DNA from 4 places in the Pseudomonas sp. Marseille-P9899 genome. Region 4 is predicted to be linked to each of the others. Evidence: predicted binding sites of a transcription regulator. Region 4 holds the regulator's gene; each other region holds the start of a gene.
What was found. Region 4 encodes sigma-54, which starts transcription at its own class of promoters, with help from an activator protein. Its sites were predicted from a motif close to ANTGGCATNNANNTTGCTNT; they were not measured.
Positions count from the first base shown of each region.

Region 1: flgB (flagellar basal body rod protein FlgB) is a predicted target of sigma-54. The motif match lies at 2,594-2,613, and genes of this name have one in related genera.
Region 2: HWV67_RS28770 (circularly permuted type 2 ATP-grasp protein) is a predicted target of sigma-54. The motif match lies at 4,305-4,324, and genes of this name have one in related genera.
Region 3: nirB (nitrite reductase large subunit NirB) is a predicted target of sigma-54. The motif match lies at 2,326-2,345, and genes of this name have one in related genera.

Region 1 is NZ_CAESCG010000002.1:773,810-779,625, reverse strand. Features, by position in the region: gene flgE (flagellar hook protein FlgE) at 1-926, opposite strand, end outside; gene flgD (flagellar hook assembly protein FlgD) at 957-1,679, opposite strand; gene flgC (flagellar basal body rod protein FlgC) at 1,695-2,135, opposite strand; gene flgB (flagellar basal body rod protein FlgB) at 2,139-2,546, opposite strand; gene HWV67_RS12865 (autotransporter family protein) at 2,929-5,556, shown strand; gene cheR (protein-glutamate O-methyltransferase CheR) at 5,652-5,816, opposite strand, start outside.
Region 2 is NZ_CAESCG010000009.1:163,549-169,364, forward strand. Features, by position in the region: gene HWV67_RS28755 (cytochrome c) at 314-1,114, shown strand; gene HWV67_RS28760 (transglutaminase family protein) at 1,118-1,912, opposite strand; gene HWV67_RS28765 (alpha-E domain-containing protein) at 1,909-2,859, opposite strand; gene HWV67_RS28770 (circularly permuted type 2 ATP-grasp protein) at 2,863-4,272, opposite strand; gene HWV67_RS28775 (ribonuclease E inhibitor RraB) at 4,473-4,802, opposite strand; gene HWV67_RS28780 (hypothetical protein) at 5,010-5,246, opposite strand; gene HWV67_RS28785 (LTA synthase family protein) at 5,406-5,816, opposite strand, start outside.
Region 3 is NZ_CAESCG010000003.1:847,135-852,950, forward strand. Features, by position in the region: gene HWV67_RS19605 (bifunctional nitrate reductase/sulfite reductase flavoprotein subunit alpha) at 1-2,181, shown strand, start outside; gene nirB (nitrite reductase large subunit NirB) at 2,498-5,056, shown strand; gene nirD (nitrite reductase small subunit NirD) at 5,056-5,433, shown strand; gene pcaQ (pca operon transcription factor PcaQ) at 5,554-5,816, shown strand, end outside.
Region 4 is NZ_CAESCG010000002.1:121,358-127,173, reverse strand. Features, by position in the region: gene HWV67_RS09840 (KdsC family phosphatase) at 1-198, shown strand, start outside; gene lptC (LPS export ABC transporter periplasmic protein LptC) at 207-779, shown strand; gene lptA (lipopolysaccharide transport periplasmic protein LptA) at 766-1,296, shown strand; gene lptB (LPS export ABC transporter ATP-binding protein) at 1,296-2,021, shown strand; gene HWV67_RS09820 (RNA polymerase factor sigma-54) at 2,199-3,692, shown strand; gene hpf (ribosome hibernation-promoting factor, HPF/YfiA family) at 3,774-4,082, shown strand; gene ptsN (PTS IIA-like nitrogen regulatory protein PtsN) at 4,095-4,559, shown strand; gene rapZ (RNase adapter RapZ) at 4,562-5,416, shown strand; gene HWV67_RS09800 (HPr family phosphocarrier protein) at 5,437-5,709, shown strand; gene HWV67_RS09795 (ZIP family metal transporter) at 5,719-5,816, opposite strand, start outside.

The DNA of each region.
Region 1 (5,816 bases), 650 kb from region 4:
GAGGACGTCGAGTTCATGTCCACGCGGATGCCGTCGGCATTGCCGACCGAACCGTTCGGGCTCCAGGTACCGGTAGTAGCGTTGTACGCCGACGGAATCCAGCCCTTCAGGGTGAAGACGTTGTTGACCACCGCGAAGCTGTCATCCGGAGCGGTCGTACCGGTCATGGTGTTGATGGTGCCATCGGACTTGAAGGTCATGCTACCCACCAGCGGCGTGGTGCTCGCCGGGTTCTGCGGGTTGCGACCGTCGACCAGGGTGTACATGGTCCAGGTGTTCTGATCGGTCTTGCGATAGTACTGCTCCATGGTGTGTTTATTACCCTGGCTATCGTAGATCTCGGTCGAGAACTTCTTGTTGTACGTGGTCTCGTCGGTTGGCACGAAGGTCGGGCCGGCCGGCGTTGCGGTCGGCAGCGGAATGCTGTCGGCCGAGGAGTTCAGGTTGATGCCCTGGTCGATCAGGCTGGTGGCCTTCGGTGCCAGTGCCGAGGTGTCGATTTTCAGGTCGGTAAGACCGGACTTGAGGATGGTGCCGTTTTCGTCTGCGGCATAACCCTGCAGGCGTACGCCGTCGTTGGTGACGACGTAGTTGTCCTTGTTGGTCTGGAAGGCGCCGGAACGGGTGTAGCTCAGCGAACCGTTGTCGCTGAGGATGAAGTAACCCTGACCCTGGATACCCATGTCCAGCACGTTGCCGGTGTTGTTGATGTCACCCTGGCCGAACTGTTGCGAGACCGCAGCCAGACGCACGCCGTTACCGACGGTCTTGCTGCCGACGCCCAGCTTGCTGGCCGAGTAAACGTCTTCGAACTCCGCGCGGGAGGATTTGAAACCGGTGGTCGCGACGTTGGCAATGTTGTTGCCGGTAACGTCGAGCTGCTTGCTGGCTGCATAGAGACCGCTAAGGCCGATATTGAAAGACATCTTTCCACTCCTGTGCCGCGTTAGCCGGCTCTATATACCGATGGTTTGGACTTTGGACAGCGCGACGCTGCCCTGACCGGCGAGGTTCAACATCATCTCGCCCCCTGTCTGACTGATGGTGACGCTGCTGACCGTGGCCGGCAGCAAGGTGTACATTTCCATGGCCTTGCCATCGACAGTGGTGGTGGCCTTGAAGTTGTAGGTCCCCGGCGAAAGCACTTCGCCACTTCCGTTCTTGCCGTCCCAGACGAACGCGGCATTGCCGGCCGCTTGTGCACCCATGTCGATGGTACGCACGACGTTGCCGTCCTTGTCGGTGATGGAGAGCGTGACACTGCTCACCGACTGCGGCACCACGACCGAACCGCTCAGGCTCTTGGTGGTATCGACCACTGCCTTGTCGGTCTGGGCGATCACCGAGCGACCCACCAGCGACGACGCCTGCAGCGCCTGCGACGATTTGTAGTTGCCGGAAATCGCGGTCACCGACTCGTTAAGCGAGGTGATGCCTTCCAGGCTGCTGAACTGCGCCAACTGAGCGACGAACTCGCTGTTGTCCTGCGGATCGAGCGGGTTCTGATGCTGCATCTGGGTAACCAGCAACTGCAGGAACGCATCCTTGCCCAGCGTCTTACCGCCGGTCGAGCTGTTGGTAGCGGAGGCGACACCCGTTTGAGTCGTCGTGGTCTTCGCCGACGCCTTGATGACGTCGTTCAGGTTAACTCCTGCGGTTGTATCGTTGACGCTGGCCATTGGCGTGGTCCTTTATCACTGACCCAGGGTCAGAACTTTCTGCATCATGGTCTTGGCCGTGTTCATCAACTCGGCGTTGGTCTGGAAGGAACGACTGGCCGAAATCATGTCGGCCATTTCCTCGACGACATTGACGTTCGGGTAGTAGACGTAGCCGTCCTTGTTCGCCGCCGGATGGTTCGGCTCGTAGCGGGCTTCGAGATTGCTCTGGTCCTCGACCACGCCAAGCACCTGCACGCCCTGCCCTGCCGCATCCTGGTCCTGGAACAGCGACTGACTGCCGTTCTGGGCCTGCTGGAAGGTGGTGGCGAACACCGGGTGACGGGCGCGATAGGTCTGGTCGATGCTCGACGAGACGGTCTCGGCGTTGGCGATATTCGAAGCGACGGTGTTCAGACGGGTGGTCTGGGCGCTCATGCCGCTACCGGCGATGTTGAAAACACTGGCGAGGGACATGGATTACTCTCCGCGCAGGGCCGAAACCAGCCCTTTGAATTTACTGTTGAGCAGCGTGAAGCTGGCCTGGAAACCGACCGAGTTCTCGGCGTAGCTCGATTGCTCAAGCTGCGCATCGACGGTGTTCTGGTCGATCGACGGCTGCATCGGCGTGCGGTATTGCAGCGCTTCGTCGCTGAGGGTCACGCCTTCGGCTTCGATGTGCTTGGAGTTGGTCCGGTCCAGGGCGAAGTGGCCGTTCTTGACCTTGTCGGTCTCGGCCTGCAGAACGGACGAGAAGTCCATGTCCCGCGCCTTGAAGTTCGGCGTATCGGCGTTGGCGATGTTGTTGGCCAGCACTTCGGCGCGCTGGGCGCGGAAGCCGAGGGCCTTTTCATGGATGCCAAGCGCTTTGTCGAAACTGATGCTCATGTCGGGGAAACCTTCGAAGGTTGGCCGGATGGTTCGTTGCCGATGAAAGAGCAAGTCCCATGCCAAAACACTAAACCCCAGTAAAACCGGGGCTTTTGCTGAAATGCCGCAGGCGGCAATGCCAGAAAAGCGGCAATGGATTTCCGCCTGCCGCCAGCAAAGCGGCAATGCCGCGAGTTGCCGCTTGCCGATGGCCGCCGCTGAAAGGGTCCTTTTGTGGCAACCAACCTCACGGAAAGCTGGCGTCAAAAGGATGTCATTTTAATGGCAGGTTCGTTACCATCCGCCGCGCTCGTTGCGTGGCTCTAGCGCCGCCATTACCAGCCAGGCCTGCACCACGCAAGGACGCACCGTGACTCCAAAGACGTTTAAGGAATGAACTGTGGCCTCCCCGATTTTCCGCAAGACCCTGCTCGCCCTGGCGGTAACCGCCACCACCCTGCCCGCCTGGGCACAGACCGTGCAGCTGACCAATGCCGGTTTCCTCAGCGAACGCCAGACCTACAGCGAAAACCTCGAAATCACCGGCACCTACACCGGCGGTAGCGACGAGGACGCCATCGAATTCAATGGCAGCCACCTGCAGAAAGACCTGATCCTCAACGCCACTATCAATAGCACCGGCGACTTCGCCGGCGGCGTGGACATGGATGTCTACGAAGACGGCAATATCTGGATCAACAACCGCATCGACGGCAGCGTCATCAACAAAGGCAGCATCAGCGCGATCGGCGGCGGCGCCAACGCCCTGATGATCGACCCGGCCATCATCGGCGGCAGCGTGATCAACGAAGGCCTGCTGCTGGCCAAAGGTGAACCCCTGACCGACGATGGCGGCACCGACGTGGCCCGCGCCATCGACATGAGCGGCTCGACCACGATCAAGGGCGACCTGGTGAACGCCGCGACCGGCCGCATCATCGCCGAAGGCCGTGACGCCAAGGGCATCAACCTGGAAGGCGGAGAGATCGTCGGCAAAGTCATCAACCGCGGCCTGATCCAGGTCACCGGTGCAGGCGCCACCGCCATCGACGTCACCTCGAACGAGCGCTGGCCGCAGGTCGACATGACCGACCTGGCCGGCATCGAGAACCACGGCACCATCATCGCCAGCGGCGACGACGCTGAAGGCATCCGCATCGATGGCGCCAGCTTCACCAGCGAAGAAAATCATCTGATCAACACCGGCACGATCCAGGCTACCGATGCAGCCATCGTTATTGGCGGGTTTGACCTCGACCTGGAAAACGACCCAACCGGTCAACGCGGTCAATACACTCCGCTACGGATCATCAACAGCGGCAAACTGATCTCCGAAGATGAAGCCGTCGACGCCAGCGAAAGCCGCGGCCGCGTTACTCTGGTGCTGCAGAACGGCAGCCAGGTCGTCGGCAACCTGATCGACCTGTCCAACGTAGGCGTGCTCGGCAATGTCGACTTCACCGGCACCAGCGCCGAGGCCGATGGCTACAACATCCGCATGAAAGACACCGGCAGCTGGTTCGAAGTGGGTGATGCGCCAGGCAATCCGACATCGCAACTGAACCTGCTCGGCACGCACACCAGCCTCTACGGCAACCTGTACATGGCCACCAACTCGACACTGGGCCTGAACCTGAGCAGCGCCACCAACCCGGATGTCGCGGTGTTGAGCGTCACCGGCATCGCCGAGTTCGACAAGAATGTGAAGGTCCTGCTGTCCGCCCAAGGCGAAGATTTCTCCGCCAATGGCAGCACTTACAAGTTGATCGAAGCCGGCCGGATCGATTTGCTGGACGAAAACGACAAAATCGACCCGAACGCCAAGTTCAACCTGGCCAGCTCCTCGGCCCTGCTGAAAATCGACAGCTACAGCGTCGAGAACAACACCCTGGTGGCTACCGTCACTGGCAAGGGCAAGGAAGAAGTCGAGCAGATCATCGTCGGCAACGGCGGTTCGGCCAATAGCCAGAAAGCCATTGGCAGCCTGGTCAACGACGGCGTGATCAACCGCATCCGCCAGCAGAACCCGAACGACCCGCTGCTGCAGGCCCTGCTCAACACCGACGAAGCGCAACTGACTCAACTGGCCGAGCAACTGTCGCCAGAAGTGAACGGCGGCGCCACCCAGGCTGCAACCACCAGCCAGAGCCTGGTCAGCAACGTCACCGGCAGCCGCACCAGCAGCCTGCGCGGCGCATCGTCCGGCGAAGGCTTCAAGGAAGCCGGCGTCTGGGTTCAGAGCCTGTACAGCGACGCCTCGCAAGACCTGCGTGACGGCGTGGCCGGCTACAACGCCTACAGCCGCGGTATCGCGGTGGGTGCTGACGGCAAGTTGAACGACCAGGTGACCCTGGGTCTGGCCTACAGCTTCATCAACACCGACGTGAACGGCAAAAGCGGCAACAAGACCGAAGTCGACAGCCACGCCTTCACCCTGTACGGCGGTTACGAGCTGGGCAACTACTTCGTCGATGCCAGCCTGACCTACGGCGTCAACGACAACGACAGCAAACGCAGCATCGCCGGCACCCAGGCCAAGGCCAGCTATGACAGCGACCTGCTGGGTCTGAACCTGGTCGGCGGTTACACCTGGAAAATCAGCCCGCAACTGCTGGTCGAACCACGTATGGCCGCGCGTTACAGCCAGGTGAACATCGACGGCTACCGCGAGAAGGGTTCTTCGGCCGCATTGAAAGTCGAAGACCAGCGCTACGAAGCCATCGAACTGGGCGCAGGCGTCCGGGTTGCCGGCAGCTACGCACTGGGCGCCGGCACGCTGGAGCCGCAGGTCAAGCTGATGGCTTATCACGACTTCGCCGCCGACCAGTCCAGCAGCACCTCGACCTTCCTGCTGGGCAATACGCCGTTCGTGACCACCGGCGCCAAAGCCGTACGCAACAGCTACGAAGCCGGTATCGGTACCGACTACAAGCTAGGCGCAGTGACTCTGGGCGTGAACTACGACTACGTCGGCAAGTCGGGCTTCGACGCTGACGTGTTCAGTGCCAAGGTTCGTTACGACTTCTGATGCCGGTTGCGGTCAGTTGAAATGAAAAAGCCCCCGGTCGCGAGACCGGGGGCTTTTCATTTGGTGCGGTTCAGAACAGCAACCGACAATCCCGCTTACTTGGCCTGGTAGATGATGCCCGGACTGCACTGGACCATCTGGTAATGGTCCGGCAGGCCGTTCAGCGCCTCGGAGGCGCCGAGGAACAGGTAGCCACCTGGCTTCAGCGTTGCATGGATGCGAGTCAGGATGTCTTTCTTGACCTGCGCCGAGAAGTAGAT
Region 2 (5,816 bases), on a different contig from region 4:
CGGTAACGTTGCCCCTAAGGTTGGTTGTATACCGATATCCAGCAGGTTTGTAGCCGGTACGGGAAATCCCGTGCATTTCGTGGCCAGCGGACCCTGGAAAAGGATGTCTCTCGCTCTCAGGAATAACAACAAGAAGGCAGTCAGCCATGTTCAAACAACACAAAGTACGTCAGGCCGGACTCATTCTGTTCGCCACCACACTGCTGCTGATCCTGCCGAACCTCACGCGCCTGTTCGGCTGATCGCGCCCGGTATTCTCAGCGTTCCTGCGCTCTGGTATATGCTGCCGACCCTCACTGGTTGGAGACCGTCCATGCGCCTTCGCTTCGCCCTCCTGCTCAGCGTGCTGAGCCTGCCGTTGCACGCGGCGCAATTGACCCTCCAACTCGGCGACAGCGACAAGCAATGGCAAACCGCGGAGCTGCTCCAGCACCCGCAGGCCCGGGACATCCGTATCGAGCAGGATGTGTCGTACAAGAAGCCCATGACGTATCGCGCGGTGCCTTTGGCGGTCCTGCTGGAAGGGATCAAGCCGGATGACCATCTGCAGGCCGTGGCCCTCGATGGCTTCGCTGCCGAAATGCCCGCCGCCGCGTTGCTCAAGCAAGGACCGGCACAAGCCTGGCTGGCGGTGGAAGACCCGGCTCACCCGTGGCCGCCACTGGCCAAGGACAAACCCGGCGCCGGTCCCTTCTATCTGGTCTGGACGCACCCCGAGGCCGGTAATATCAGCCCCGAGCAATGGCCCTTCCAGGTCGCCAGCATCCGTCGCCTGCCGCCGGTGGCCGAGCGGTTTCCCGCCCTGCTCCCGGCACCCGGCCTGGCAGCGAATGACCCGGTGAGCCGCGGCTTCGCCCTGTTCCAGAAGAACTGCCTGGCCTGCCACCGCCTCAACGGCGCCGGCGATGCCCAGTTCGGTCCGGACCTGAACCTGCCCTACAACCCCACCGAATACTTCCGACCCGAGTTTCTCCGTCGCTATATCCGCGACCCGCAGAGTCTGCGCCAGTGGCCGCAAGCGCGGATGCCCGGCTTCAGCGCAAGCATACTGCCGGACGCCGACCTCGACGCCCTGCTCGCCTACCTCGGCCACATGGCCAAACGCAAACTCTGACGCTTACTGCTGCGCCGAAAACCCGGATGTCACCAGCACGTTAGCGTGCATCTGCTCGTACCCGCCGCCCCGGCGCATGCCGCGTACCGGGCAGGCGTCGAGGTAATCCAGGCCCACCGCCAGCTTCAGATGGCGCTCGGGTACCGCAAGCTGGTTGGTCACATCGAAGCTGTACCAGGCGCCGTCCAGCCAGGCCTCGGCCCAGGCGTGGCTGGCCATGTGCTGGCTGTCATTGTCGAACAGGTAGCCGGACACATAACGCGCCGGCACCAGCAGGCTGCGGGCGCAGGCGATAAAGGCGTGGGCGTGGTCCTGGCAGACCCCCGCACCACCGGCGAAGGCCTGGGCGGCGCTGGTATCCACCGCAGTGGCACCGGGGCGATAGGCCATGCGCTCATGCAGCGCCCCCATCATCTCGATCAGCGCGCTGCGATCACGGCGTTGCCCGCACTGCTGGCCGGCAAACCCACGCAGCGCCTCGTCGGCCTCGGTCAGGCGGGTGAAGCGCAGGAACGGCAAGGGTGACTGCGATTCGTGCTCGGCTTCGCGGGTCGGGTCGATCTCGACTTCACCGCGCGCGGCGATCAGCAGGTCGGCATGCGGTTCTTCCAGGCTGAGCACATGCAGGATATTGCCGAACGGATCGCGCCGGGCCTGCGCGGGACGCGGCAGGTCCAGTTCCCATTGCAGCACCTGCTGGCGCTCGTTGTCCGGGGGCGTCAGGCGCAGGTACTGGATGCTGGTCCGCACCTGGTCTTCGTAGTGGTAGGCGGTTTCGTGGCTAATGGTCAGTCTCATACGACCTCCAGGTAAGCGCTGTGAATGGCGTTGCCCAACTCACGCACCAGCGGAATGTAGTGGTTCAACCAGGGATGCAGCCCTTGCGAAAGGATTTCGTCGATGCCGGTATAGCGCAGACGGGCATCCACTTCCGCAGCCAGGCGCTGGGCCGGACGGCCGTTGGCGCCGGGCAGGCTGGCGAGGATCTGGTCGATTTCTTCCGTGCAGGCACGCAGGGAACGGGGGACATCGGCACGCAGGAGCAAGAGTTCGGCAACATGGCGCCCCGTGGGAGCGTCGCGGTAGATCTCGGTATAGGCCTCGAACGAGGACAGCGCGCGGAGCAAGGCGCTCCACTGGTAATAACCGCGGGCAGAGCTGTCGCTGACGGTTTCGGCGTCCTCGCCGAACATCTCGTAGCGGGCGTCGAGCAGGCGCAGGGTGTTGTCGGCCCGCTCGATGAAGGTGCCCAGGCGAATGAAGCGGAAAGCGTCGTTGCGCATGATGGTGCCGTAGGTGGCGCCGCGGAACAGGTGCGAGCGCTCCTTGATCCACTCGCAGAAGCGACTCATGCCATAGCGTCCCAGGCCTTGCTCGGCGATGCCGCGAATCTCCAGCCAGGTGGCGTTGATGTTTTCCCACATGTCCGCGGTAATCCGCCCACGCACCGCATGGGCGCTGGCCCGCGCGGCGCCCAGGCAGCTGTAGATGCTGGCCGGGTTTTCCGGGTCGAGGGCAAAAAAGTGCAACAGACGCTCGGCGTGCAGTTGCCCATGCCGGCCCAGGTAATCGTCCAGGGTGCCGGTGATGCGCAGCGCCAGCGCCATTTCGTCCAGGCCATCGCCGCGACCGTCCTGCGGCATCAGCGACAGCGAATAACTGACATCGAGCATCCGCGCGAGGTTTTCCGCCCGCTCCAGATAACGGGACATCCAATACAGGTCCGAAGCCGTTCTACTGAGCATGATTCAATCCTCGACCACCCAGGTGTCCTTGGTACCGCCCCCCTGGGACGAGTTCACCACCAGCGAGCCCTCGCGCAGCGCCACCCGCGTCAGGCCGCCGGGCACCACGCGGGTCTCCCGGCCGGCCAGGACGAACGGACGCAGGTCGATGTGCCGTGGCGCAATGCCGTTCTCGACGAAGGTCGGGCAGGTCGACAGCGACAGGGTCGGCTGGGCGATATAGGCGGCCGGACGGGCCTTGATGCGTTCGGCGAAAGCGGCGATTTCCGCCTTGGTCGACGCCGGCCCCACCAGCATGCCGTAGCCGCCAGAGCCCTGGGTTTCCTTGACCACCAGGTCCGGCAGGTTGGCCAGCACGTGGGAAAGCTCTTCCGGCTTGCGGCATTGCCAGGTCGGCACATTCTTCAGGATCGGTTCTTCGTCCAGGTAGAAACGGATCATCTCGGTGACGTAGGGATAGACCGACTTGTCGTCGGCCACCCCGGTGCCGATGGCGTTGGCCAGCACCACGTTGCCGCAGCGGTAGGCCGACAGCAGGCCGGGCACGCCGAGCATGGAGTCGGGGTTGAATGCCAGCGGATCGAGGAAGGCGTCGTCCAGCCGGCGATAGATCACGTCGACCGGCTTGGGGCCGTCGGTGGTGCGCATGAATACCCGCTCGTCGCGAACGAACAGGTCCGCGCCTTCCACCAGTTCCACACCCATCTCGCGAGCGAGAAAGGCGTGTTCGAAGAACGCGCTGTTGAACCGCCCCGGGGTCAGCACCACAACGCTGGGGTTATCCAGCGGACTGGAGCTTTTCAGGGTGTCGAGCAACAGGTTCGGGTAGTGGTCGATCGGTGCGATGCGCTGGGCGGCGAACAGTTCGGGAAACAGCCGCATCATCATCTTGCGGTCTTCGAGCATGTAGCTGACACCGCTGGGCGTGCGCAGGTTGTCTTCGAGGACGTAATAGCTGCCGTCGCTGTCGCGAACCAGGTCGACCCCGGAAATGTGCGCGTAGATGTCGCGGTGCAGGTTCAGGCCCTGCATTGCCAGTTGGTATTGATCGTTGGCCAGCACCTGCTCGGCGGGAATGATCCCGGCGCGCAGGATGCGCTGGTCATGGTAGAGGTCGGCGAGAAACATGTTCAGCGCCTTGACGCGCTGGATGCAGCCGCGCTCTACCACCCGCCATTCGCTGGCCGGGATGGCCCGCGGAATGGTGTCGAAAGGGATCAGGCGCTCAGTGCCCTGCTCGTCCCCGTACAGCGTGAAGGTGATGCCGGCGCGGTGGAACAGCAGGTCCGCCTCGCGGCGGCGTTGCGCCACTTGCTCAGGCGGCGTCTGCGCCAGCCAGCGGGCGAATTCCCGATAATGCGGACGGAGCTGACCGTCGGCGGCGTACATCTCATCATAGAACGTGCGAATCATGCCGAACTCCTTGTCACCCGTGCACAGGCACTGTCGCAAAGCCCGTGCCAGCGGAATTAATCCTTTTCAATCAACGGGTTGGGGAATTCAGGAAAAGACGCCGCACCAGACTTGTGCAGCCAGCCCCACGCGAATGGGGCACGCGCTTCATTGCGAAGCGTGTGGGTTCCCGGGACGGCCTGGCCGCCCCGGGGTGCATTTCAGGTTACCGCGCGCTCCTGCTTCACTCCCCAGCCCTGAGCTTCACCGCCCAGTGGCACGACCACGGCTTCGAAATCCTGTTCGAATTCGTCGATGCCACCATACGTGGCGTACATGATCTTGCTCAGTTCCAGTTGCCAGCCATCGTCACTTTCATGCACCTGGGCACACAACGACTCTCCCCGGAACTTTCCTGCAGCCCTGCGCGCCCGTTCCTCGTCCGGGAATACCGCATAGAACTCGATTGGATGGATTTGTGCGAAGTTGAAACCGCCTTCTTTCATGCGGCGCAATACCGTGCTGCTGATGTCCTCGTACAAGTTGCTCATGAATCGTCCTCCTCAATCACGATGGATAGACTTTCAGTGCTTGCGCACTTACCCCTGGCGCGGGACGCGGGTGGGGTTCTCGAGCGAATGCAGCAATGTTGCGGTAATGAATGTAGCGGTAATGGGAGACAAGGGCCGGCGCAATAACCGACGGCCCTGCATGCAGCGTAGCGGCTGGTGAGGCACAACGCCAGCCAGCCTGTGGATTCAGCTCCGTTCAGTGATGTCGGTGATCTCCACCCCGTTCTGTTCCTTCAGCCATTTCGCGGTCGGACAGTCGGCACGGTCCTGGAAATCATTGAGGTCGAGTTCATCCATGACCGGGAACAGGTGGCCCCTGATCCGCCGCGCTGCGTCTTCAATGCTCGGGCGGTCCGCGGCGGCAAGCAACAACGAAGTGCGTTCGCCCTTCTGGTCCACAAAAGTGATTTCCCACTCTTTCATCTGGCGTGTCCTCGATGGCAGGTACAGGAGTGTTTCCAGCCTGTCTTCCGTTGACCCTCGCCTGCGGACATTGTTCAAGTCGGTTGGCCCGGCGGCGCCCCCATAAAAAACCCCGGCCAGGCCGGGGTCTTGTGCAACGAACGGATTACGCCAGGGCGATCAGTCCGGGATGCCGTGGACAACACCGGCGGTATTGTCCAGCAGGCTCTTGGTTGCGGTCTGGATGAAGGATTCGAGTTTCTTGAGCATGGCGTCCTGCTCCGGATGCTCGATCAACTCAGCCTTGAACTCGCTGCCCAACTGATAACGGTACAGGCGCGGCGACATGTCCTTGGACTCGATCAGCACGCGATCACCCTGGATCAGACCGACGATCTGCTCGCTGCCCGAAGGCTTGATCATGCCGATGCCCTGGTCGCCTTCCGGCAGGTTGAGCAAGTCACGCCCCCAGCACTGGTGACGGGTTTCGCCACCCAGGCGGCCCATGACGGTCGGCACGATGTCGATCTGGGTGCCGACGGTGTGATTGCGCTTGCCGAACTTGTCCTGGATGCCCGGTGCGATCAGCAA
Region 3 (5,816 bases), on a different contig from region 4:
GTCCAGCACCAGTGGCACACCCTGACCAAGACCGGCAAGGTCGCCAGCCTGAACAAGCTCGAGCCTGGGCCGTTCCTCGAAATCAACCCCGAAGACGCCGCCGCGCTGGGCATTGCCGACAAGGACCAGGTGCAGGTCAGTTCCCGCCGCGGCCAGGCCGTGCTGCCGGCGCGAATCAGCGCGCGGGTCCTGGCGGGCAACTGCTTTGCGCCGTTTCACTGGAACGACTTGTATGGCGAGCAACTCGCGATCAACGCCGTGACCTGCGATGCCGTGGACCCGATTTCCCTGCAGCCGGCGTTCAAGCACTGCGCTGTGGCCCTGACCCGGGTCAGCGGCGAGCGCATCGATGCACTTCAACTGAATCCCGTCATTACCAAGGAGGCCGGGCTGATGCCGACCGACACCTTGCGCCAGGTCTTGGGCCTGGGTGCGCCCCCCGCGTTGGCCCTGGCCGAAAGCGAACAACAGTATTTGCATGGCTTCCTGCTCGGACTCGGCGCAGCGACGCCCGGTGGTGTGCCGGTACTGCCCGCCAATGCGCCCCTCGCCCCGGCGCGGCGCCTGTTTGTCGATGGGCTGCTGGCTGGGATGTATTCCCGCAGCGAGGCGTCGACCACCAGCGCGCTAGCGACGATCGAGCAAAAGCCCTCGCACTTGGTGCTCTGGGCCTCCCAGACCGGCAACAGCCAGACCCTCGCCGAGCGTTGCGCCAGCCACCTGCGGCAGGCGGGGCTGAGCGTGCACCTGGACTGCATGGAAGCGGCGAAGCCGGCGCAAGTCGGCGAAGCGGCCAGCCTGTTGTTGATCACCAGCACCTTCGGCGATGGCGAAGCGCCCGACAGCGCCACCACCTTCTGGCAGGCGTTGCAGGATGACGCCGCCTGGGCGAAGCGGCCTTATGCGGTGCTGGCCCTGGGCGATTCCAGCTACGACCAGTTCTGCGGTTTCGGGCGAAAACTGGATCAGCGTCTGACTGAACTGGGTGGCGAGCGCCTACTGGAACGGGTCGATTGCGAGCCGGATTTCGATGAGCCCTTCGCCAGTTGGCTGCAGGCGCTGACGGCCAAGCTCGCCGAAGCGCCGGTACCGGTCGCCGAGGTGGCAAAGCCTGCGTTCGGCAAAAGCCATCCGCTGCCCGCGCAACTGCTGGAAAACCGCGTGCTCAATGGGCCGGGGGCGAGCAAGGAAACCCGGCAGATCGTCTTCGACCTTGGCGACAGCGGGTTGAGTTACCAGGCGGGCGATGCGCTGGGCATCTGGCCGCGCAACTGTCCGCAACTGGTGGAGGAGTTCCTGCGTTGCAGCGGGCTGGACGGCGATGCGGTGGTCAATCTCAAGGAACCGATGCCGCTGGCTGTTGCGTTGGGCGAGCACCTGGATATCAGCCGCATCACACCGCAGGTATTGGCCAAAGTGTCCGGGCTGCCCGGCGACAAGGCCGCTTTGAATGACTGGCTCTGGGGACGGCAGTTGGTCGATCTGCTCGCCGAGTTTCCCTTGAGCCTTTCCCAGGCAGAGTGGCTGGCGCTGCTCAAACCGTTGCAGCCGCGGCTGTACTCCATCAGTTCCAGTCCGAAACTGCATCCGACGCAGGTACACCTGACCATGTCCACCGTGCGCTTCGGCCAGCGCAAAGGCGTTTGCTCCAGCTACCTCGCGGATCGCGCCGAGAACCTGAAGGTGCAAATTTTCCCGCAGCCATCGGCGAGTTTTCGGTTGCCGGCGGATGATGGCGTGCCGGTGATCATGATCGGCCCCGGCACCGGAATTGCGCCGTTTCGCGCGTTTCTGCAGGAGCGGGAGGCGCGGCAGGCCAAGGGGCGTAACTGGCTGTTCTTCGGTGAGCAGCGGGAGGCCTGTGATTTCTACTACCGCGATGAGCTGATGGCGTGGTGTGACAGGGGTGTTCTGACCCGACTGGATACGGCTTTTTCGCGGGATCAAGAGGAAAAGATCTACGTGCAACAGCGCATGCGTGAACAGGGCGCGCTGTTGTGGCAATGGCTGGAGGAGGGCGCCTGCTTCTATGTGTGTGGCGATGGGGCGCGGATGGCCAAGGATGTGGATGCCGCGCTGAAAGAGGTGATTGCCGTGCAGGGTGGGATTAGTGCCGAGGATGCTGCGCTCTATGTTGCGCAGATGGGGCGGGACAAGCGTTATCTGCGGGATGTGTATTGAAGCCTCGCGGCAGCTCAACCGGGCCGACTCGGTAGGCGCGAGCTTGCTCGCGAAGCAGCCCCATTAGGGTTCACCTCCGGAATGAATTGCACCAGCGTGGTTCGATTTCCCCACGGTTTCGCTGCAATTTCCCTGATTTCCCTACTTGGCACACTCCCTGCTTTTACAACTCCACAACGTCCCAGGTGGTCAACGTCGATCACCGCTACGGACTACATAACGATTCAAGACCAGGCAAAGGCGCCTGGAGCTTCGGCTCCAGGCGCCTTTTTTTGTGTTTTTTTCGGGGCACGCCCCGCACCGTGAGGATCCGGACATGAACGCCATCGCGTCCATCGAACAACGAGAAAAGCTGGTCATCGTCGGCAACGGCATGGTGGGCCACCATTGCGTCGAGCAACTGATCGAGCGCGGCGCCCTGGCCCGTTTCGAGGTGCGGGTGTTTGGCGAAGAGCGCCAACGCGCCTACGACCGTGTGCACCTGTCGGAGTATTTCAGCGGCAGCGACGCCGAGGCGCTGGCGCTGGGCGAGGCGGGGTTGTACGCCGAACATGGCATTGCCCTGCACCTGGGTGAGACGGTACTGGAGCTGGACCGCGACCGTCGCGAAGTGGTGACCTCCGAAGGCCGTTACCCTTACGACCGGCTGATCCTGGCCACCGGTTCCTATCCCTTCGTGCCGCCGATTCAGGGCTCCGAAGGCGCGGCGCGGCTGGTCTACCGGACCCTCGATGACCTCGACGCCATCCGCATCGCCGCCACCAACGCCCGGCGCGGTGTGGTGGTGGGCGGGGGCCTGCTCGGGCTGGAGGCGGCCAACGCGCTCAAGTCCCTCGGCCTGGAAGCCCATGTGGTGGAGTTCGCGCCGCGGCTGATGCCGGTGCAATTGGACAGCGAAGGCGGCGCGGCCCTGCGTGCGCAGATCGAGGCGCTGGGTGTCGGCGTGCATACCTCGCGGGCGACCCAGGCCATTGTCGACGGCCAGGACTACCGCTACCGCATGAACTTCGACGGCGGCGAGAGCCTGGAGACCGACCTGATCGTGTTCTCCGCCGGCATCCGGCCGCAGGACGCGCTGGCCCGTGGCTGCGGCCTGGAGATTGCCCCGCGCGGTGGTGTGGTAATCGACGGCGAATGCCGCTCCAGCGACCCGCGCATCTACGCCATTGGCGAATGCGCGTCCTGGAACGGCAGCGTCTTCGGTCTGGTGGCGCCCGGCTACAACATGGCCCGCAACCTCGCAGCGGCACTGGCGGGGCAGTCGTTCAGCGCCTTCGAAGGCGCCGACATGTCCACTAAGCTCAAGCTCCTCGGCGTGGACGTCGGTTCCATCGGCGACGCCCACGGCGCCACGCCTGGTGCGCGCAGCTACCGCTTTATCGACGAGGCCGGCAGCGCCTACCGCCGGCTGGTGCTGGACCCCAGCGGCAAGCGGGTAATCGGCGCGGTGCTGGTGGGCGACAACAGCTATTACGACACCCTGCTGCAATACGTGCAGAACGGCATCGCGGTGCCGGCCGATCCGTCTTCGCTGATCCTGCCGCAATCCTCCGGCGCTCCGGCCCTTGGCGCCGACGCACTGCCGGACACCGCGACCATCTGCTCCTGCCACAACGTCAGCAAAGGCGCGATCTGCGCGGCCATCGACAGCGGTTGCGGCGACCTCGCCGCGGTCAAGGGCTGCACCAAGGCTGCCACCGGGTGTGGCGGCTGCGCGGCGCTGCTCAAGCAGGTGTTCGAGCATGAGCTGACCGCCCGCGGCGTGACCGTGGACAAGAGCCTCTGCGAACACTTTTCCTACACCCGCCAGGAGCTGTACGGCATGGTGCGGGTCGAGGGGATTCGCACCTTCGCCGAACTGCTGGAACGTCACGGCAAGGGTCATATCGGCTGTGATATCTGCAAGCCCACCGTAGGCTCGATCCTCGCCTCGTGCTGGAATCAGCCGATCATGGACCCGGCGCTGGTGCCGCTGCAGGACACCAACGACACCTTCATGGCCAACATGCAGAAGAACGGCACCTACTCGGTGGTGCCGCGGATTCCTGGCGGTGAAATCACCCCGGAAAAGCTGATCGTGATCGGTGAAGTAGCGAAGAAATACGACCTCTACACCAAGATCACCGGCGGCCAGCGCATCGACCTGTTCGGCGCCCAGTTGCACGAGTTGCCGCTGATCTGGGAAGAGCTGATCGCCGCCGGTTTCGAGACCGGCCACGCCTACGGCAAATCGACCCGCACGGTGAAGTCCTGCGTCGGCAGCACCTGGTGCCGCTACGGCGTGCAGGACAGCGTGAAAATGGCCTTGCTGCTGGAGGACCGCTACAAGGGCCTGCGCTCGCCGCACAAGCTCAAGTTCGCGGTGTCCGGCTGCACCCGCGAGTGCGCCGAGGCGCAGAGCAAGGACATCGGTGTGATCGCCACCGAGAAGGGCTGGAACCTCTACGTCTGCGGCAACGGCGGCATGCGCCCGCGGCATGCCGAGCTGTTCGCCACCGACCTCGATGACGATAGCCTGATGCGCATCATCGACCGCGTGCTGATGTTCTACATCCGCACCGCCGACAAGCTGCAGCGCACCTCGGTCTGGCGCGAAAGCCTGGAGGGCGGGCTGGACTACCTCAAGCAAGTGGTCCTCGACGACAGCCTGGGCCTCGCCGCCGAGCTGGAAGCGCAGATGCAGCATGTGGTCGACCGCTACGAATGCGAGTGGGCCAACGCCCTGAAAGACCCGGAAAAGCTCAAGCGCTTCCGCACCTTCGTCAACGACCACCGCGCCGATCCGGGCGTGCATTTCGTCCGTGAGCGCGGCCAGCGCCGGCCGATTGCTGCGGCTGAACTCCATTTGATCCCGACCACCGAGGAGGTGCTCTGATGAGCCTGTCGAACGTTGCAGCGAAATCGCCAACCCAATGGATCCCGGTGTGCGCCGAAACCGACCTGGTAGCCCAGTCGGGCGTGGTGGTGTGGCACGAGGGCGCGCAGGTGGCGTTGTTCTATGTGCCGGGTGCCGAGACCGAAGTGCATGCGCTGGACAACCATGACCCGCGCTCTGGTGCCAATGTGATCGGGCGTGGCCTGATCGGCAGCTTGAAAGGCGAACTGGTGGTGGCGTCGCCGTTGTACAAGCAGCATTTCTCGCTGCGAGACGGGCGCTGCCTGGAGGATGAGGGGCACGCGTTGCGGGTCTGGGCGGTGCGGGTGAATGAGGGGCGGGTCGAGATCGGCGGGGAACGCAGTTACGAGCTGTAAGCTACAAGCTACAAGCTGCAAGCTGCAAGAGGAAAGCAGCGGCGACGCCGGCCGCTGTTTCTTGCCGCTTGAAGCTTGCAACTTGAAGCTTGAGAGCTTGGAAGCCGATAAACTCCGACCATGAACCTCGACTCCCGCATCAAATTTCGCCACCTCCTGTGCTTTCTCGAAATTGCCCGCCAGGGCAGTTTCGCCAAGGCCGCCGACGCCATGGCCATCACCCAGCCGGCGATTTCTAAGACCCTCAAGGAACTGGAAGATCTGCTCCAGACCCGCCTGTTCGAGCGCGGTCGCCAGGGCGTTGAACTGACCCCGGCCGGGGTGCGTTTCATGCGCTACGCCGGTCCTTGCGTGCAGGCGCTGCGGGAAGGGGTCAGCACTCT
Region 4 (5,816 bases):
GGCGACGACCTGCCTGACCTGCCGGTGATTCGCCGGGTAGGCCTGGGCATGGCGGTCGCCAACGCCGCGTCGTTCGTGCGCGAACACGCCCATGGCGTTACCCAGGCCCGCGGCGGCGAAGGTGCGGCTCGCGAATTCTGCGAACTGATCCTGCAAGCCCAGGGCAACCTGGAAGCGGCAAACGCCCATTACCTGTAGAGCCAGCCATGTTCAGCAAGAAAATCCGCAATATCGCGCTGTTCAGCGTGATGGCCGCGCTGCTCGCAGCGGTCGGCTACTGGAATATCGGTCCGGAGAGCTTCCTCGACCAGCCCGTTGCCCAGGTCGACGAAAGCGCTATCGACTACTATGCGATCAACGCCCACAGTGTGCAGTATCTGCCTGACGGCAAGCTGCAATACGAAATGACCGCGGACAAGGTCGAGCACCTCAAGGCCAGCGAAGTCACATTGCTGACTACGCCAGACCTGCAGATGTATCGCGGCACGGCCTACCCATGGCACGTGCAGAGCGCTCGTGGCGAGGTCAACCCGGACGGCACCGAAGTTGAATTGATCGACTCGGTCCGGGTTGCCCGCACCGACGACCAGAGCCGCACAACCATCATTACCTCCAGCCGCATGACGGTATTCCCGCAGAAGCAATATGCGCAAACCGAGCAAGACGTTAGAATCGACGGCGCCGGTGGCGTGACTACGGGCAAGGGAATGAAAGCGTATTTGAAAGACGGCAGGATGGACCTGCTGTCCAACGTAAGAGGACAGTATGAGGCTCGTTAAAACCCTCCCCTTTTTGCTCAGCCTGAGCGCAGCACTGGGAAGCGCGAGTGTCTGGGCCCTGCCTAACGACCGCGATCAACCCATTCGCATCCAGGCCGACGACGCCCAACTGGACGACAAGCAAGGTATCGCCACCTACCGTGGTGACGTGATCATCACTCAAGGTTCGATGATGATCAAAGGCAACACCGTGACCCTGACTCGTGCGCCAAACGGCGACATCGATGTGGTGACCTCCGTCGGCAACCTTGCCTACTTCGAGCAGCAGCAGAGCGCTGCGAAGCCGGACAAGATGCAGGGCTGGGCAGTCAACATCCAGTACCAGGCTCAGAAAGACCTGATCATCCTGACCGACAAGGCCAAGGTGGTGAATGAAGGCAACACGACCGAAGGCGAGAAAATCGTCTACAACTCCAAGACTCAGGTCGCCACTGCAGGCCGCGCCGGCAACCAGAAGGTCACCCAGCCACGTCAGCGTATCGACATGGTGATCCAGCCGAAGAAGAAGGCCGAGTAATGGCAACCCTTAAAGCCCAGCACTTGGCCAAGAGCTACAAGAGCCGACAAGTCGTGCGTGACGTCAGCCTGTCGATCGACAGCGGACAGATCGTCGGCCTGCTCGGCCCTAACGGCGCCGGCAAGACCACCTGTTTCTACATGATCGTCGGCCTGGTTCAGGCCGATCAGGGCCGCGTGCTGATCGACGACCTGGACGTCAGCCACCAGCCAATGCACGGCCGCGCACGCGCCGGCATCGGCTACCTGCCCCAGGAAGCCTCGATCTTCCGCAAGCTGTCGGTGGCCGACAACATCATGGCGATCCTGGAAACCCGCAAGGAACTGGATCGCGAAGGCCGTCGCAAGGAGCTGGAAAGCCTGCTGCAGGAATTCCACATCAGCCACATCCGCGACAACCTCGGCATGAGCCTGTCCGGCGGCGAGCGTCGTCGCGTGGAAATCGCCCGCGCCCTGGCTACCGCACCGAAGTTCATCCTGCTCGATGAACCCTTCGCCGGTGTCGACCCGATCTCGGTCGGCGACATCAAGCAGATCATCCACCACCTGAAAGCCAAGGGCATTGGCGTTCTGATCACTGACCACAACGTCCGTGAAACGCTGGATATCTGTGAAACCGCTTACATCGTCAACGATGGCCAACTGATCGCCGAAGGCGACTCGGAAACCATCCTGGCCAACCAGCTCGTCAAAGAGGTGTACCTGGGCCACGAGTTCCGTCTGTAGGCTCGCGTATCGGAGTGGTCCGAGCGCTGCGATTCAGCCACGATTGCGGCTTAATTGTTACAGCGCTCTAGGCAAACGTTACAGTTTCAGGCATATATCTTGCTTAGAATTGGCGCCCGCGCGCCCCTGTAGTTGATGGCGCATGCGCGCCGGCGAATAAGGTGTTAAGCCCCAGCCATGAAACCATCGCTCGTCCTAAGAATGGGCCAGCAACTGACGATGACCCCGCAGTTGCAACAGGCTATCCGTTTGCTCCAGCTCTCCACACTGGATCTGCAGCAGGAAATCCAGGAAGCCCTGGAGTCCAACCCGATGCTCGAGCGCCAGGAAGAAGGCGAAGACTTCGACAACAGCGACCCGATGGCCGACAACGCCGAGTCCAAGCCTGTTGCCGAGTCCCAGGAGAGCAGCTTCGAGCAATCCGCGCCCACCGTGGAAAACCTCGAAGAAGGCGAATGGAACGAGCGCATCCCCAACGAACTTCCGGTCGATACCGCCTGGGAAGACATCTACCAGACCAGCGCCAGCAGCCTGCCCAGCAACGACGATGACGAGTGGGACTTCACCACCCGCACATCGGCCGGCGAGAGCCTGCAAAGCCACCTGCTCTGGCAGTTGAACCTGGCACCGATGTCGGACACCGACCGACTGATCGCTGTAACCCTGATCGACTGCATCAACAACCAGGGCTACCTCGACGAGACGCTGGAAGAAGTCTGCGAATCCTTCGACCCTGAACTGGATATCGAACTGGACGAGATCGAAGCCGTCCTGCACCGCATCCAGCAGTTCGAACCCGCCGGTATCGGCGCACGCAACCTGGGCGAATGCCTGTTGCTGCAGTTGCGCCAGCTGCCCGCCAACACACCGTGGATGGCCGAGGCCAAGCGACTGGTCAGCGATTACATCGACCTGCTCGGCAGTCGCGACTACAGCCAGCTGATGCGCCGCATGAAGCTCAAGGAAGATGAGCTGCGCCAGGTGATAGAACTGGTCCAGAGCCTGAATCCACGCCCTGGCTCGCAGATCGAGTCGAGCGAACCCGAATACGTGGTTCCCGACGTGATCGTGCGCAAGGACAGCGATCGCTGGCTGGTGGAGTTGAACCAGGAAGCGGTGCCGCGCCTGAGGGTCAACCCGCAATATGCCGGCTTCGTTCGCCGCGCCGACACCAGCGCCGACAACACCTTCATGCGCAACCAACTGCAGGAAGCTCGCTGGTTCATCAAAAGCCTGCAAAGCCGCAACGAGACGCTGATGAAGGTGGCGACCCAGATCGTCGAACACCAGCGCGGCTTCCTCGACCATGGCGACGAGGCGATGAAACCGCTGGTACTGCACGACATCGCTGAAGCGGTGGGCATGCACGAATCGACGATTTCCCGGGTCACCACGCAGAAATACATGCACACGCCCCGCGGAATCTATGAGCTGAAGTACTTTTTCTCCAGCCACGTCAGCACCTCCGAAGGCGGTGAATGCTCGTCCACGGCGATCCGCGCAATCATCAAAAAACTGGTTGCCGCGGAAAATCAGAAAAAGCCATTGAGTGACAGCAAGATCGCTGGTTTACTGGAGGCACAAGGCATCCAGGTAGCACGTCGCACCGTCGCCAAGTACCGCGAATCCCTCGGCATCGCACCGTCGAGTGAGCGCAAGCGATTGATGTGACCTTCCCTGAGGTGTGCCATCGCAATTCAGTGGCAGGCGCAACACCTGCCTCTTTATGCACGGCAACAAAGGAGAAGCAGTATGCAAGTCAACATCAGTGGACATCATGTAGAAGTCACTCCGCCGCTGCGCGACTATGTCGAGCAGAAGCTCAAGCGTGTAGCAAGTCATTTCGACAAGATCACCAATGTGCAGGTGATCATGAAGGTCGAGAAACTCCAGCAGAAAGTGGAGGCCACCCTGCAAATTCCCGGTGGTGAAGTGGTAGCAAACGCCGAAGATGCAGACATGTATGCCGCGATCGACTCCTTGGCCGACAAGCTCGACCGTCAACTGAAAAAACACAAGGAAAAACAGCAAAGCCTGCTGCAAGGTACGGCTGCACGCTGATCCCCCTCATCCATGATCCGACTTGAATCCATCCTGACCCCCGGCCGTTCCCTCGTGAACGTGCCGGGTGGCAGTAAAAAGCGCGCACTTGAACAGATCGGCAACCTGATCGGGAAAGAAGTTCCTGATCTGGACGGCCAGACCGTTTATGAAGCCCTGATTGCCCGAGAAAAACTCGGCTCGACAGGATTTGGCAATGGCATCGCCATTCCCCATTGCCGCCTCAAGGGCTGTGCAAGCCCTGTCAGCGCATTGCTTCACCTGGATGCCCCCATAGATTTCGACGCCATCGATGGCGCCCCGGTAGACCTGCTGTTCGTTCTGCTGGTGCCCGAGGCTGCCACCGACGCCCACCTTGAACTGTTGCGCCAGATTGCCAGCATGCTCGATCGCAAGGATGTCCGCGACCGGCTTCGTGCGGCCAACAGCAGTACCGCCCTGTACCAGGTCGTCCTGGACGTGCAGAACGAGCCCTGAGCATGCGCCTCGTCATCGTCAGCGGCCGATCCGGCTCGGGCAAGAGCACCGCCCTCGACGTCCTTGAGGACAACGGCTTCTACTGCATCGACAACCTCCCCGCCGGCCTGCTCCCGCAGCTGGCGGAAAGCGCCCTGATCAATACCGAATTGCTGCAGCCACGGGTCGCGGTGTCCATCGACGCGCGTAACCTGCCGAGCCACCTGACACGCTTTCCGGAGCTGCTGGACGACGCGCGTGCGCGCCATATCCAGTGCGATGTGCTGTATCTCGACGCCGATGAAGAAACCCTGCTCAAGCGTTTTTCGGAGACCCGTCGACGCCACCCGCTGACCAACCAGGACCGCTCGCTGGCCGAGGCAATCCGGGTCGAAAGCGAGTTGCTGAGCCCGATTGCCGATCTTGCCGACCTGAAGATCGACACCACCAGCCTCAACCTCTATCAACTGCGTGACTCGATCAAGCTTCGCCTGCTCAACCAACCTGAGCCGGGCACCGCGTTCCTGATCGAGTCCTTTGGCTTCAAGCGCGGCATGCCGGTCGATGCTGACGTAGTGTTCGACGTTCGCTGCCTGCCGAACCCTTATTGGAAGCCCGAACTGCGCGAGCACTCCGGGCAGGATCAGCCGGTCATCGATTATCTGGCCGCGCAGCCGGATGTGGAGGAAATGTTCCAGGACATCTCCTCCTACCTGCTCAAATGGCTGCCCCGCTTCGCCGCCAGCAATCGCGCCTATGTCACCATTGCCATTGGCTGCACTGGCGGCCACCACCGCTCGGTCTACCTGACCGAACGACTGGGGCAGTTGCTGCAACCCATATTGAAGAACGTTCAGGTCCGCCACCGCGACCTCTAGTCCACAGGATCCCTCCCGCGATGCCCGCAACCGAAATCGAGATCATCAACAAGCTGGGGCTGCATGCCCGTGCAGCAGCCAAGTTCGTTGGCGTGGCGGGCAAGTATTCCTCAACCGTGAAGATTGGGCGCACCCCCGACAAACTGGTCGATGGCAAGAGCATCATGGCGGTCATGATGCTGGCGGCGGGCAAAGGCACCAAGGTGCATTTGCTCACCGAAGGGGAAGATGGCGAAACGGCACTGGACGCGCTGATCGAGTTGATCAACAACCGGTTCGACGAAGGCGAGTAAACCGCGCTGTCAGGACAGCGCGGTATCCATCACCATCATCAGGCAGAAGCCGATACACAGCCCCAGACTGGCCAGGCGATGGTGCCCGTTGGCCCGTGACTCGGGAA